2 regions of the Cellulosimicrobium sp. GQ32 genome follow, and region 1 is predicted to be linked to the other one. Evidence: riboswitches for the same ligand, from Rfam matches in the RefSeq annotation. Region 1 holds a riboswitch; the other holds the start of a gene.

Region 1 (7,240 bases):
GGGCGCCGTGCGCGTACGCCTCGCGCATCCCCGAGCCGAGGAAGAGCTGGTAGTCCATCGCGAGGCCGAACAGGATGCCGACGAGGATCGTGGGCAGGAAGTTGAGGATCGGGCCCGGCGTCTCGACGCCGAACACCCCCGAGAGCCAGCCCCACTGGTAGATCGCGACGACCCCGCCGAGCGCGGCGAAGTACGACAGGATGAACCCGAGCGTCGCGACGACTGGCACGAAGACCGACCGGAACACGAGGACGAGGATGACGAGCGACAGCCCGACGACGACCGCGAGGTAGATCGGCAGCGCCTGCGCGAGCTTGTCGGAGATGTCGATGTTGCCGCTGGCCGAGCCGGCGACGCCGAGCGTGACCTCGCCGTCGAGCGGTTCGAGGGCGCGCAGCGCGTGCACGAGCTCTTCGGTCGACTCGCTCGTCGGGCCCTCGGCCGGGATGACCTGGAACGCCGCGACCGTACGGTCCTCGGACGTCCCGATCGGGGCGACCGCGACGACGTCGTCGAGCGCGCCGAGCTCCTCTGCGACGTTCACCTGGTACTCCAGCGCCTCGGCCTCGGTGGGCTCGCCCGGGAGGTCGGCGACGACGAGCAGCGGGCCGTTCGTGCCCTCGCCGAACTGCTCGGCGATCGTCGAGTACGCGCGGTACTGCGTGGAGTCGTGCGCCTCCGACGACCCGTCGGGCAGGTTGGTCCGCAGGTCCAGCGCGGGGAGCGCGATCACCCCGAGCGCCACGACGGCGAGGGTCGCCGTGCCCACCGCGCGCAGCGTCGACATGGGACGCACGGGCTTCGTCCCGTCCGGGGCGACCGGGCCCGACGTCGCGGTGTCGGTCGTGGCGCCCGTCCCGCCCGAGGCCTCGGCGGCCTCGGTCCCGGCGAGCGCGGCGCGCTCGCGACGGCTGAGGATGCGCGTCCCGATCATGCTCAGCAGGGCGGGCGTGAGGGTGACGGCGATGAGCACGGCGATCGCGACGCACAGCGCGCCGACGGTCCCCATGAGGCCGAGGAACGGGATGCCGGTGACGTTGAGCGCGAGGAGCGCGATGAGCACCGTGGCGCCGGCGAACACGACGGCGTTGCCCGACGTGCCGTTCGCGAGCGCGATCGACTCCTGCACGTCGTCACCCTGCTTGAGCTGGCGGCGGTGCCGGTTGACGATGAACAGCGAGTAGTCGATCCCGACCGCGAGCCCGAGCATGAGGCCGAGCACGGGGGTCACCGACGACATCTCGACGACGCCGGAGAGCGACATCGCGGCGAGCGCGCCGATCCCGACCCCGATGAGCGCGGTGAGGATCGGCAGCCCGGCGCCGACGAGCGTGCCGAGCATGACGACCAGCACGATCGCCGCGACGACGAGGCCGATCGCCTCGCCCACGCCGAAGACCTGGGGGACGCCCTGCGTGATGTCGGACGAGAAGTCCGTCTGGACGCCCTCGACCGGGTCGTCGGTGAAGACCGCGACGAGGTCGTCCTTGGTCTGCTGCTCGATGCTCATGTTCGGCTCGGTGAACGCGACGCTCGCGACGGCGGCGCTCCCGTCCTCGGAGACCATGCGGATCTCCGACGCCATCTCGAGCAACGGCGCGGAGGCCTCGAGCTGGGCGGACTGCTCCTCGAGCGTCGTGCTCTGGTCCTCCAGCGCGGTCACCTGCTTGTCCAGCGCCGCGGCCTGGGCGTCGAGCTCGGCACGCCCGGCGTCGAGCTCCGCCTGCTGGGCGTCGAGCTGCGGTGCGACCTGGTCGAGCGCGCCCGCGGCCTGCGCCTGCGCGCGTGCCGCGTCGAGCTGGGTCTGGCCCTCGTCGAGCTGGGCCCGCGCGGCGTCGAGCTGCTCCTGGCCCGCGGCGAGCTGCGTGCGTCCGTCCTCGATCTGCGCGCGCCCGGCCTCGATCTGGGTCCGGCCGTCCTCGACCTGCTGGCGCTGGTCCGCGAGCTCGGTCTGCGTCGCGAACGGGTCGACGGCCGTCTCGACGCCGTCGACCTCCTCGGCCGCGGCGAGCCGGTCGGAGATCGCCGCCTCCTGCTCGGGCGTGAACGCGGAGCCGTCCTCCGTGGCGAAGACGATGGTGCCGCTCCCGCCCGAGGCCTCCGGGAGCGCCGTCTGGAGGCGCTCGGTGACCTCGGCGGTCGGCGTGCCGGGGATGGAGAAGCTGCTCGCGAGCGTGCCGCCGAACGCGACGAAAGCCGCCCCGGCCAGCACGAGCACCGCGAGCCACGCGGCGAGGACGGTCCGCGCGCGGCGCGCGCACGCGCGCCCGAGGCGGTAGAGGAGTTCAGCCATGAGGATCCTTCGGGTGGGAGTCCGGGGTGGTCCGGGAGGCGGTCCGGGTGGGGTGGTCGGTGCCGACGGCCGGGTGGCCGGGCGGGGTGGCAGCGTCAGGCGGGGCTCGCCCAGCCCGCGCGCACGCGGTCGACGAGGCGGTCGAGGAGGTCGGCCCACACGCGGCGCGAGGCGTCGTCGTCGGCGGCGCCGGTCGCGGCCCACCAGCGTCGCTGGATCACCAGGACCCCGGCCATGAGCGCGCCGACGAGCATCTCGATCTCGAGCGGGTCGACGTCGGGGTGCCGCCGCGTGGTCTCGGCGACCAGGCGCTCGGCGAGGTGGGTGAACGTGCGCACGACCATCGTCGTGACGCGCGGGGTGGGCTCGGTCGCGGTGCCGCCGAGGGCGCGCGTGAGGTAGGCCATGGGGCCGACGAGGTCGGTGCTGCGGAGCGCCGCGGTGACGTCGTCGAGCGGGGTCGTGCGGTCGGTACCGGGGTCGGCCGCGCTCGCCCCGAGCGCCTCGACCACCGTGCCCAGCACGTCCTCGCACACCTCGACCACCACGTCGTCGAGCGACGCGAAGTGGTTGAAGATCGTGCGCCGCGCGACGTCGGCCCGTGCGGCCAGCTCGTCGACCGTGAACCGGGCGCCCCCGTTCTCCTCCATGAGCGACGCGGCGGCATCGACGATCGCGCGGCGGTGCCGCGCGCGCAGCGCGGCGCGGCGATCGGTCGCGGGGCTGGTCGGGAAGCTTGCCGCAGAGCCCGTCGGTGAGCCCGGGGTCGGGTCGGTCACGGGCGCGTCCGCCGGCTCGGGCGCGGAGAGATGAGGCACCTCTTGACACTAAGTGCATCGATGCACTCAGTGCAAACAGCGCCCCGGACGACTGAAAGTTGACCGATCAAGTCCAGTATGTGGGAAGGTCTCCTCGGTGCGTTGACACCCCGCGGTGGGCGCTCGTAAGTTCCCGCGCAACCGAGGTCGACGTACCCCGGTCACAGGACATGGTCATGAGCTCCGACGCCAAGCCCCGGCTCGTCGGACGGCAACCCTCCCGCGCGGTGGGGTGCCCCGGGTGAGGACCAGGCCCTGCGTCGCGCGGACACCGCGCGGCACGGGGCAACGACGCGGAGCCCGGCGACGGGCACGAAGGAGACGGACGATGGACCGGCGAATGTCGAGCACCGCGGTGAGCGCCGCGCACGCGTCGACGTGCCCCTGTCCGCTCGCGGGCCGCCCTGGCGCCCGCGCCCTCGGGACCGCGGGTCCCGCGCGCGTCGCCTGTTGTCGCTGACGACGACCCGCCTCTGACACCCCGCGCCACCCCGCGCGCGGTCCGGGTCCCTCCCGGCTTCCCCAGCCCCGTCCTGCCGCCGCGCGCGGCCGGACCGCCCTGCCCACCTTCCGGCACCCCGCCGCGCCCTGAGCGCGCCGTCGGCTCAACTGAGAACGGATCCTCGCGATGTCCGACCCCCGCCCCGCCCGTACCCTCCACCTCGGTGTCGACCTCACCGACGCCGGCGCGCACCCCGCCGCCTGGCGGACCGTGGGCTCCCAGGCCCAGCGGCTCTTCGACGCCAAGCGCCTCGTCGAGCTCGTCGCCACCGCCCAGCGCGGCCTGCTCGACCTCGTCTCGCTCGACGACGCGTTCACGCTCCAGCCCGGCCGCAACGGGTCCGTGCGGGGCCGGCTCGACGCCGCGCTCGTCGCGTCCCGCCTCGCGCCCCGCAGTGCGGGCATCGGTCTCGTCCCGACCGTGACGACCACGCACACCGAGCCGTTCCACGTGTCCAAGGCGATCGCGACGATCGACCACGTGAGCTCCGGGCGCGCGGGGTGGCAGGTCGGGTGGTCGACGACGCCGGCCGAGGCCGCCGCGTTCGGTCGCAAGGGCGCGCAGGACGAGCGCGACGCCGTCGCCGAGGCGGACGAGGCCGTGGAGGTCGTCACGCGCCTGTGGGACTCGTGGGAGGACGACGCCGAGATCCGCGACGTCGCGACGGGCCGGTTCGTGGACCGCGAGAAGCTCCACTACGTCGACCACGAGGGCATCCGGTTCGCCGTCAAGGGGCCGTCCATCACGCCGCGGCCACCACAGGGCCAGCCGCCCGTCGTCGTCCGCGCGGACACGCCCGCCTCGCTCGACCTCGCGGCCCGCCGGGCCGACGTCGTCCGGGTTCGCGCCGCGACCCGCGACGAGGCCGTCGCCCTGCGGACGCAGGTGCGCGACGCCGCCGCGGACGCCGGGCGCGACCCCGACACGCTCCGGGTCCTCGTCGACGCCTACGTCGTCATCGGCGACACCCGCGCGAGCGCCCAGGCCCGCCTCGACCTGCTCGAGGACCTCGAGGGCGTCTCGTGGGACACCGACTCGCTCACGCACGTCGGCACGGCGCGCGACCTCGCCGTCACGGTCGAGGAGTGGGCGCACGACGGCGCAGCCGACGGGTTCCTCCTGCGGCCGTCGTCCCTGAGCACCGACCTCGACGCGATCGTCGACGGCGTCGTGCCGCTCCTCCAGGGGGCCGGCCTGTTCCGCACGGCCTACCCCGGGACGACGCTGCGCGACACGCTCGGCCTCCCGCTCCCCGCCAACCGCTACGCGGCGATCGCCTGAACCCGGACGGAACGACGACATGAGCACGCGCCCCCGCAAGCAGATCCACCTCGGCGCCCACTTCCCGGGCGTCAACAACACCACCGTCTGGAGCGACCCCCGCTCGCGCAGCCAGATCGACTTCGCCTCGTTCGAGCACCTCGCCCGCCGCGCCGAGGACGCGAAGCTCGACTTCTTCTTCCTCGCCGAGGGCCTGCGCCTGCGCGAGCACAAGGGCCGCATCCACGACCTCGACGTCGTGGGTCGACCCGACACCTTGCCCGTCCTCGCCGCGCTCGCGGCCGTCACGGACCGCCTCGGCCTCGCGGGCACGATCAACACGACGTTCAACGAGCCGTGGGAGCTCGCGAAGCAGTTCGCGACGCTCGACCTGCTCTCCGAGGGCCGCGCGGCGTGGAACCTCGTGACGAGCCCCGACGCCTTCACGGGCGCCAACTTCCGCCGCGGCGGCTACCTCCCGTACCCGGAGCGTTACGCGCGGGCGGCCGAGGTCGTCGAGGTCGCGCGCGCCCTGTGGGACTCGTGGGACGACGACGCGGTGCTGGCCGACCGGATCGCGGGCGAGTTCCTGCGCCCCGGGTCGGTGCGGCCGGTCGCTCACCACGGGTCGTACGCGGACGTCGTCGGGCTGTTCGAGACGCCGCGCGGGCCGCAGGGCCACCCCGTCCTGTTCCAGGCCGGCGACTCCGCCGACGGCCGGGACTTCGCCGCCCGGACCGCCGACGTCGTGTTCTCCGCGCACTCGACGTTCGACGCCGGTCGCGCGTTCTACGAGGACGTCAAGGGGCGCCTCGCGGCCCACGGGCGCGAGCGCGACTCCCTGAAGATCCTGCCCGCGACCGTCGTCGTGCTGGGCGACACGCCCGCCGAGGCGGAGGAGCGCGCGCGGGAGATCCGGCTCCAGCAGGTCTCGGGCCCGACGGCGATCGCGTTCCTCGAGCAGGTCTGGGGCCGCGACCTCGAGGCGTACGACCCCGAGGGGCCGCTGCCCGACGTCGAGCCCGACACGGACAACCTGTCGATCACGCGCGGACGCGTGCGGCACGCGAAGGACCCGGCGGCGGTCGCCGCGGCGTGGCGCGAGCAGGCGGAGGCGAACGGCTGGTCGATCCGCGAGCTCGTCATCCAGGTGACGTCGCGCGGCGGGTTCGTCGGCACCCCGCAGCAGGTCGCGGACGACATCGACCGCCACGTCCAGGAGGACGCGTCCGACGGCTTCATCCTCGTCCCGCACCTCACGCCGGGCGGTCTCGACGACGTGCTCGACCAGGTCGTCCCCCTGCTCCAGGAGCGCGGCTCGTTCCGCACGGAGTACGAGGGCACGACCCTGCGCGAGCACCTCGGCCTCGGCCGGCCCAGCACTGCGCGAGAGGTCGCCGACCCCGAGCCGGCCTCGGCCGAGCTCGTCGGCTGACCGCAGCCCGACCCGCACCAGTCCCGCAGACCTGCACCGCACCGACCTCGGAGGACCCATGAGCACGAGCACGCCGACCGCCACGGGCGCCGCGGCCACCGCGCCCACCACCGGCACGCCCGTCGTCGCCGCGTCGACCCCGTCGCCCGACGCCACGGCGTGGGCCGGCTGGCACGCCGAGCGGGAGGAGGCGCTGCGCCCGCCGCACGGCTGGCTGAGCCTCGTCGCCTACCACTGGCTGCCGACCGAGCCCGCCGCGCTGCCCGGCGTGCCCGGCCTCTGGTGGGCCGACGCCGACGGCGCGCACCACCGCGCGGGCACGGACGGCGCCGTGCGCACGACGGCGGGCGTGGCCGTCACGACGGTCGTCGTCCCCGAGGGCGGGTCGTCGGTCGCGGGGACGTACCTGCCGGAGGGCCGGGAGTCCGGGACCGGTCCGGCGAGCGCGCGGAGCGGTGAGCACGACGGACCGGACGAGACGCGTGAGGTCGCCGTCGAGGTCGTGCGCCGCACGGGCCGGTACGCGGTCCGCCTCCGCGACCCGCTCGCCCCCGCCCGGATCGCGTTCGACGGCGTCCCGTCCTTCGCGTACGACCCCGCCTGGGTCGTGGACGCGGCGGCGCGCTGGTACGACGCGCCGCGGCCCGTCGTCGTCGGTGCCGCGCGCCCCGGGCTCGTGCACCACGTGAGCACGGTCGGCGAGGTCGACCTCGTCGTCGAGCGCGACGGCGTCGTCCACCGTGCGACGCTCCACCTCACGGGCAAGGCCGGCGGCGCGGTGACGCTGCTGTTCAGCGACGAGGCGGACGACGTCGCGCCCTGGCGCGTCCTGTGGGTGGACGCCGACGTGGCGCCGGGCGCCGAGGGGCGCGTGCGGCTCGACCTCAACCGGGCGATCAACCTGCCGTACGCGTTCAGCGACTTCGGGACGT
Region 2 (7,240 bases), on a different contig from region 1:
TTCGCCGTGTCGCCGAGCGGCTGGTCGTCGCGCACGAACGACCACGCGAGGATCGTCACCGGTCCGGTGAGCATGCCCTTGACGGGCTTCTCGGTGAGCGACGCCGTGTAGGCCGACCACTCGACGGTGATCGGCGCGGGCCGCGTGACGTCGCCCCACAGGATCGGCGGGCGGACGCAGCGCGACCCGTACGACTGCACCCAGCCGTTCGCCGTGACCGCGAACCCGTCGAGGTGCTCCGCGAAGTACTGCACCATGTCGTTGCGCTCCGGCTCGCCGTGCACGAGCACGTCCAGGCCCAGCTCCTCCTGGAGCGCGACGACGCGCGCGATCTCCTCGCGCATCGCGGTCGTGTAGTCCGCGTCCGAGAGCTCGCCCTTCGTCCACAGCGCGCGGGCGCGGCGGATCTCCGGCGTCTGCGGGAACGAGCCGATCGTCGTCGTGGGCAGCAGCGGCAGGTTCAGGCGCTCCTGCTGTGCCGCCGCGCGCTGGGCGTAGTCGCCGCGCGCGAAGTCCGCGTCGGTCAGGGCGGCGGCGCGCTCGCGCACCGCGGGCACGACGACGCCGCTCGCCTCCGCGCGCGACGCCACCGCCGCGCGGGACGCCTCGATCTCCGCCGCGACCGCGTCGCGACCCTCGGTGAGCGCACGGGCGAGCGTCGCGACCTCGCCGACCTTCTGGTCCGCGAACGCGAGCCAGTCGCGCAGGCGCGGGTCGAGCGTCGTGCCCGACGCCGTGCCGGGCTCGGCGAACACCTCGTCCTCGACGTCGTGCGGCACGTGCAGCAGCGACGTCGACGTGCCGACCGAGACCGCGCCGGCACCCAGTCCCTCGACGGCGTCGACGACCTCGAGCTTCGCCGCAAGGTCCGCGCGCCACACGTTGTGCCCGTCGATCACGCCCGCGACGAGCGTCTTGCCGGCGAGGCCGGGGATGCCGCGTTCGGCCGCGGCAGGGACCGCGCCCTTGACGAGGTCGATCGCGATCGCGTCGACGTCGGTGCCGGCGAGGAGCGCAAGCCCGTCCCGGGCCGCCTCAGCGGCGGTCTCGGCACCGGCCTGGAGCGCGCCGAACGGCGCGGCGACGAGGATCGCGGGCCGCGCGTCCTGCGCCGAACCCGGGGTTCCGGGCGATGCGGAGGCCAACGTGGCGTCCAACCCCGGGTTCGGCACGGGGCGGAGGTCGGTCGCGAGGGCGCGGTACGCAGACTCCACCGCGGCGGCGAGGTCGGCGAACGGCACGTCGACCGAGTCGGTGACGAGGATCGGCTCGTCGAGCTGGACCCACGGCGCGCCGGCGGCGGCGAGCGCGCGCAGCAGGTCGGTGTAGGCGGCGACGACGTCGTCCAGGCGGTCGAGCGGCGAGTACCCCGCGGGTGCGTCGTCCGCGGCCTTGGACAGCGCGAGGAACGTCACCGGCCCGACGACGACGGGCCGCGTCACGACGCCCGCCTCCTTGGCCTCGACGAACTCGCGCACGACGCGGTCGTCGACGAACCGGATCGGGGTGTCCGGGCCGATCTCGGGCACGAGGTAGTGGTAGTTCGTGTCGAACCACTTGGTCATCTCGAGCGGGGCGTCGTCACCCTGACCGCGCGCCACGGTGAAGTAGCCCGCGAGGTCGAGGCGGCCGGCGGCGTCGGTGAGCGACGCGAACCGCGACGGGACCGCCCCGAGGGCCGCGGCGACGTCGAGCACCTGGTCGTAGAAGGAGAACGAGCCGGGGACCGAGGCGTCGTCGGCGCCGAGGCCGAGGTGGACGAGCCGGCGGACGGTCGCGAGGCGCAGCTCGCGGGCCGTGGCCTCGAGCTCGTCGGTGCTCGTGCGCCCGGCCCAGAACGCCTCGACGGCCTTCTTGAGCTCGCGACGGCGCCCGATGCGCGGGTAGCCGAGCACGGTGCCGGCGGGAAAGCCGGCCTGAATCTGGGTAGGGGAGGGTACGGAAGTGGCCATGATCGAAACCTCTTGCTGGTCCGGAGGACCGGTCAGACGGGCGTGCCGTGCGTGGCGGTGCTCGTCGTGGGCAGGGAGGTGCCGGTGACCCACGGCCCGCTGGCCAGGTCCGGGACGAGCGGGGCGGCGGCAGCGCTGGCGCTGCTTCCCGTCCCGGCCGACCCGCCGCCGAGGTGGACACCCTCGAGCAGGTCAAGAGCGGCGCGGTGCTTGTTGAACGTGTACACGTGCAGACCGGGCGTGCCCGCGTCGAGGACGCGCTGCGCGAGGTCCACGGTGTACGCGATCCCGTAGGCGTGCTGCGCCTCCGGGTCGGGGAGGGCGTCCAGCGCGTCCAGCAGGTGCTGGGGCGCGCGCACGCCCGTGAGCTCCTCGACGCGACGGAGCCGCGCAGGCTCCGTCGTGGGCAGCAGCCCGGCGAGGATGGGGATCGTCACGCCGGCCGCGCGGGCCTCGGCGACGAAGTCGGTGTACGACGACGCGTCGTAGAAGAGCTGCGTGATCGCGAAGCTCGCGCCGGCCTGCTGCTTCTGCCACAGGCGGCGCACCTCCTGGGTGCGCGTGGTGCCGGCGGCGGGGTTGCCGTCGCAGAACGTCGCGACGGCGATCGTCAGCGGCCGGGCCGCGCCGCGCAGCGCGACGGCCGGGTCGGACGCGCAGCGCGACGCCTCGACCTCGCGCAGCAGGGCGACGAGCTCGGTCGACGACCGGACGCCGTCCGGCGCGGGCTGCCAGTCCGGCTGATCGCGCGGCGGGTCGCCCCGCAGCGCGAGGAAGCTCCGCACGCCCTCGTCGAGGAAGTCGGTGATGACCGACTCCACGTCCTCGCGCGACGCCCCGACGCACGTGAGGTGCGCGATCGGCAGCACGGGCGTGCCCTGGAGCAGGCGCCCCACGACCTGGCGCGCGGTCGCGCGGTCGGTCCCGGCGGCGCCGTACGTCACGGACACGAAGTCGGGGTGCGTCGCGACGAGGCGCCGCGCCGTCTCCCAGAACTTGGGCGCCGCATCCGGGCGCCGCGGGGGCATGAGCTCGAACGAGACCGTGGGGCGTGCGGCCCCACCGTGGGCCTGCCCGACGGCGTCCGCGACGCTCACGACGTCGCCCCGGACGGGGTGCGTGCGTGCGCGACCGCCGTCGGGCACGTGCTGCCCGGACGGTGCGCGAAGGGTGCCTCTGAGACCATTAGTCGCTCCATCGACCCTGGCGTTAGCACCTTTGTCCTCGGGAGGCTTCCGTCGGCGGGTTGCTGCGGTGTCGTCGAGCCAGGACTCTCGACCGCTCTGGATGGTTGGCACGATCCTACGACCCATCCGACATGCGGTCGAGCGTGCCCGTCAGGTGAGACGCCCGGGAGGTGGGGGGTGTCTCGCCGGTGGCCCCCGGGGGTGCGTCGCGACCCTTCGACCGAAGCCGAGCACGGGGCCCGCCGTGTCCGCGACTCCGACCCGCCCGACCGGTGGCTCGCGCTGTGGGACGGCGGCCACGCCGCCTCGCACCGTCGTCAGCGGCGTCGGAGCTCCGGGACGTGCAGGCGCCGCAGGAACCGGTCGGTGCGCAGCGGCGGGCCGTGGCGGTCGAGGAGCGACACGACGACGACGGTCGCCGTCGCGAGCGGGATGGTCCAGGCCGCGGGCTGGGCGAGCAGGGCGCGCACGACGCCGGGAAGGCCGTCCGCCGTCGCGCCTGACGAGCCCGTCCCGTAGCCCGCCGCCACGAGCGCGGACGAGGCGAGCAGCGCCGTCGCGCACAGGACGGAGCCCACGACCATGCCCGCCACCGCGCCGCGCGCGGTGAGGCGGCGCCACCACACGCCGAGCAGGATCACGGGCGACAGCGCGGAGGCGGCGAAGACGAACACCGTCCCGACGCTCGTCACGAGCCCCTGCGGGATGGTGACGAGCGCGAACGCGAGCGGGATGAGCGTGCACGCGACGGCCGACCACCGGAACGACCGGACGGTCCCGCCGAACAGGTCCTGGCTCACGACGCCCGCCAGCGCGACCACGAGCCCCGACGACGTCCCGAGGAACGCCGCGAACGCCCCGGCGACGACGAGCGCGGCGAGGAGCTCGCCGCCGAGTCCGGGCACGAGGCGGGTCGGCAGGGTGAGGACCACGGTGTCCGCGACCCCGGGCTCCGCGAGGTCGGGCGCGACGACCCGCGCCACGAGCCCGAGCGTGCTCGACACCATGTAGAACACGCTGATCATGACGAGCACGACGACGGTCGTGCGGCGGGCCGAGCCGCCGTCGGGCGAGGTGTAGAAGCGCACGAGGACGTGCGGCAGGCCGGTCGTGCCGAGCAGGAGGGCGAGCAGGAGCGAGACGGTCGCGTACGCGTCGAGGCCGCCCGGCCCGGCCTCGTGGGGGAACACTGCGGCGGGGTCGAACGTGACGACGGCACCGCCGGGCTCGAACGCCCCGCCGAGCGCCATGAGCACGAAGACGAGCGGCACCGCGAGGGCGGTGAGCTTGACCCAGAACTGGAACGCCTGGACGAACGTGATGGAGCGCATGCCGCCCGCGGCGACCACGGCGCTCACGACGACCGCGATCCCGACCGAGCCGACCCACGGCGGGACGGGCGCGACGCTCGTGATGACGAGCGCCGCGCCGTGGAGCTGCGGCACCACGTAGAGCCACCCGATGACGAGCACGAGGACGCTCGTGACGCGGCGCGCGACGACGGAGTCGAGCCGGGCGTGGACGAAGTCGGGGATGGTGTACGCGCCGCTGCGCCGCAGGGGGCCCGCGACGAACAGCAGGACGAGCAGGTAGCCCGCCGCGTACCCCACGGGGAACCAGAACGCCTCCGCGCCGGACAGCAGCACGAGGCCGGAGAGCCCGAGGAACGTGCCCGCGGACAGGTACTCGCCGCTGATCGCCGACGCGTTCCAGACCGGCCGCACGGTGCGCGACGCGACGAAGAAGTCGCTCGTGGTGCGCGAGATCCGCAGGCCGTAGAACCCGATGAGCCCGGTCGCGAGCAGGAGCAGCGCGATCGCGACGAGGGGCAGCGCGCTGGTCACGGCCCACCGCCGTCGTCGGGGCCGGGCTCGTCGGTCGCGCCCGCGCCCTCGGCGAGCGCGCGGTACCGGCGCTCGTTGCGCGCCGCTGCGACCGCGAAGACGACCGCGAACGCGACGATCACCGGGTAGAAGCCGTACGCGTGCACGAGCCATGGCAGCGGCACGCCGAGCAGCACGACGTCGTCCAGGGCGGGCACGCCGCTCATCGTCACCGTGAGCAGCGTGACGACGGCGAGGAACGACACCACGCACGCCAGCCCGAGCCGGAGCTGGGCCCGCACGAGCCCGCGCGTGTAGTGGGCCGCGTCGTCCTCCGGCTCCTCGGGGCGATCTCGCGAGGTGTCCGACGGCGGCCCGCCGCTCGGGGCGACGGCGGCACCACCGGTGTCGGGCCGCGCGTCCGTCGACCGGACGCGCACGCGCCCCGGTCCGAGCGCTGCGTCCGCGGCCGAGTGCTGCGTCCCTGGACGCAGCGCTGGAGCGGGAACGCACCCGTCGCCGGACGAGGTCGGGTCCGACGAGGGTGCCGGGTCGCTCACGACGGACCCCGGTGGGGGCCGAGCAGCGCCTCGCGCACCGCCGGGACCATGCGGCGGCTCACCGGGACCTCGTGGCCCGCGACGACGAGCGCGGGCTGCGCGCCCCCGAACCGCGCCGCGGTCACGGCCGCGCGGTCCACGAGGTACGACCGGTGGACGCGCAGGAACCCGGCCGGGGCCCACCGCTCCTCCAGGTCGGACAACGGCTCGCGCACGAGGAACTGCTCGGTGTCCGTCACGAGGCGCGAGTAGTCGCCCTGGGCCTGGACCCACCGGACGGCGCTGCGCCGGACGAGGCGCGTCGTCGTCCCGACGGTCACGACGAGCGTCTCGTCCTCCGGCGCCTCGGGGCCCGGCCGGGAGGAGGCGTCCGTCGGGGCCCCGCCCGTCGGCGGTGTCGACGCGCCGTCCGGTACGGCGCCGGGAGCGCCGCCCCGCCCGGCGCGGTCCGCGACGCGCTCCACGACACGGTCGACAGCACGCGCCAGGCGCTCGCGGCGCACGGGCTTGAGCACGTAGTCGACCGCCTCGACGTCGAACGCCTCGAGTGCGCGGGCCTCGTCGGCGGTGACGAAGACGACGGCGGGCCGGTCGGCAAAGCGCGAGAGCGCGCGCGCGAGGTCGAGGCCGGTGAGGCCGGGCATGTGGATGTCGAGGAACGCCGCGTCGACCGTGCGCGAGGAGAGCTCGCGCAGCGCCTCCGAGCCGGTCGCGACCCCGAGCACGGTCCGCACGCGCGGGTCGCGCCGCAGCAGGGCGACGAGCTCGTCGAGCACGGGCCGCTCGTCGTCGGCGACGAGCACGTCGAGCCCGACGTCGGCCGGGTCCTCCTCGGTCACGGCACGCTCACCTCCGTCTCGTGCAGCGGCTGCGACCGTGGGACGCGCAGGCGCACGAGCGTGCCCGAGCCGGGCGCGGTCTCGATGTCGAGCGCGTGGTCGTCGCCGTAGAGCTGGCGCACGCGGGTGTCGACGTTGCGCAGGCCCACGTGCGTCGTGTCGCGCGACGTGAGGAGCTCGCGCACGACGGCCGGGTCCATGCCGACGCCGTCGTCCTCGACCGTGATCTCCGTCTGGGTGCCCTCGTCGCGCGCCGTGATGACGATCGTCCCGCCGTGCTCGCGCGGCTCCAGGCCGTGGCGCACCGCGTTCTCGACGAGGGGCTGCACGGAGAGGAAGGGGATGACGGCCGTCAGCGACTCCGGCGCGATCTGCAGGGTGACGGCGAGGCGCTCGCCGAACCGGGCGCGCTCGAGCTCGACGTACGAGTGGATCGAGCGCAGCTCGTCGGCGAGGGTCGTGAAGTCGCCGCGCCCCCGGAACGAGTAGCGCGTGAAGTCGGCGAAGTCGAGCACGAGGTCGCGCGCCCGCTCGGGGTCCGTGCTGATGAACGACGCGATGGCGCCGAGCGCGTTGTAGACGAAGTGCGGGCTGATCTGGGCGCGCAGCGCGCGCAGCTCGGCCCGCGCGAGCGCGGTGCGCGACGCCTCCAGCTCGCTGAGCTCGAGCTGCGCCGAGCACCACTGCGCGACCTCGCCCGTCGCGCGCACGAGCGGCGGGCGGACCGTGCCCGCGAACGCGACGACGACGCCCGCGACACGACCGCCCGCGACGACCGGGGCCCCGACGGCGTCCGCGACGTCGCCACCCTCGTGCCCGGTGGCCGCGCTCTCGACGTGCCGCCGACCGGTGGCGAGCACCCGCTCGGCGACCCGGCGC

The links. A riboswitch is a leader RNA that binds a small molecule or an ion and turns the genes downstream of it on or off. The one in region 1 is predicted to bind S-adenosylmethionine.
Region 2: another riboswitch for S-adenosylmethionine. It lies ahead of AC6CH9_RS10075 (methylenetetrahydrofolate reductase); the one in region 1 lies ahead of AC6CH9_RS01960 (LLM class flavin-dependent oxidoreductase).

What each region holds. Positions count from the first base shown of each region.
Region 1 is NZ_JCAXEP010000001.1:465,897-473,136, reverse strand. It holds gene AC6CH9_RS01970 (MMPL family transporter) at 1-2,293, opposite strand, end outside; gene AC6CH9_RS01965 (TetR/AcrR family transcriptional regulator) at 2,389-3,111, opposite strand; SAM riboswitch class IV at 3,284-3,382, shown strand; gene AC6CH9_RS01960 (LLM class flavin-dependent oxidoreductase) at 3,740-4,894, shown strand; gene AC6CH9_RS01955 (NtaA/DmoA family FMN-dependent monooxygenase) at 4,914-6,308, shown strand; gene AC6CH9_RS01950 (DUF1684 domain-containing protein) at 6,367-7,240, shown strand, end outside.
Region 2 is NZ_JCAXEP010000005.1:90,493-97,732, reverse strand. It holds gene metE (5-methyltetrahydropteroyltriglutamate--homocysteine S-methyltransferase) at 1-1,952, opposite strand, end outside; gene AC6CH9_RS10075 (methylenetetrahydrofolate reductase) at 1,985-2,980, opposite strand; SAM riboswitch class I at 3,144-3,246, opposite strand; gene AC6CH9_RS10070 (sodium/solute symporter) at 3,457-4,983, opposite strand; gene AC6CH9_RS10065 (hypothetical protein) at 4,980-5,522, opposite strand; gene AC6CH9_RS10060 (LytR/AlgR family response regulator transcription factor) at 5,519-6,361, opposite strand; gene AC6CH9_RS10055 (sensor histidine kinase) at 6,358-7,240, opposite strand, start outside.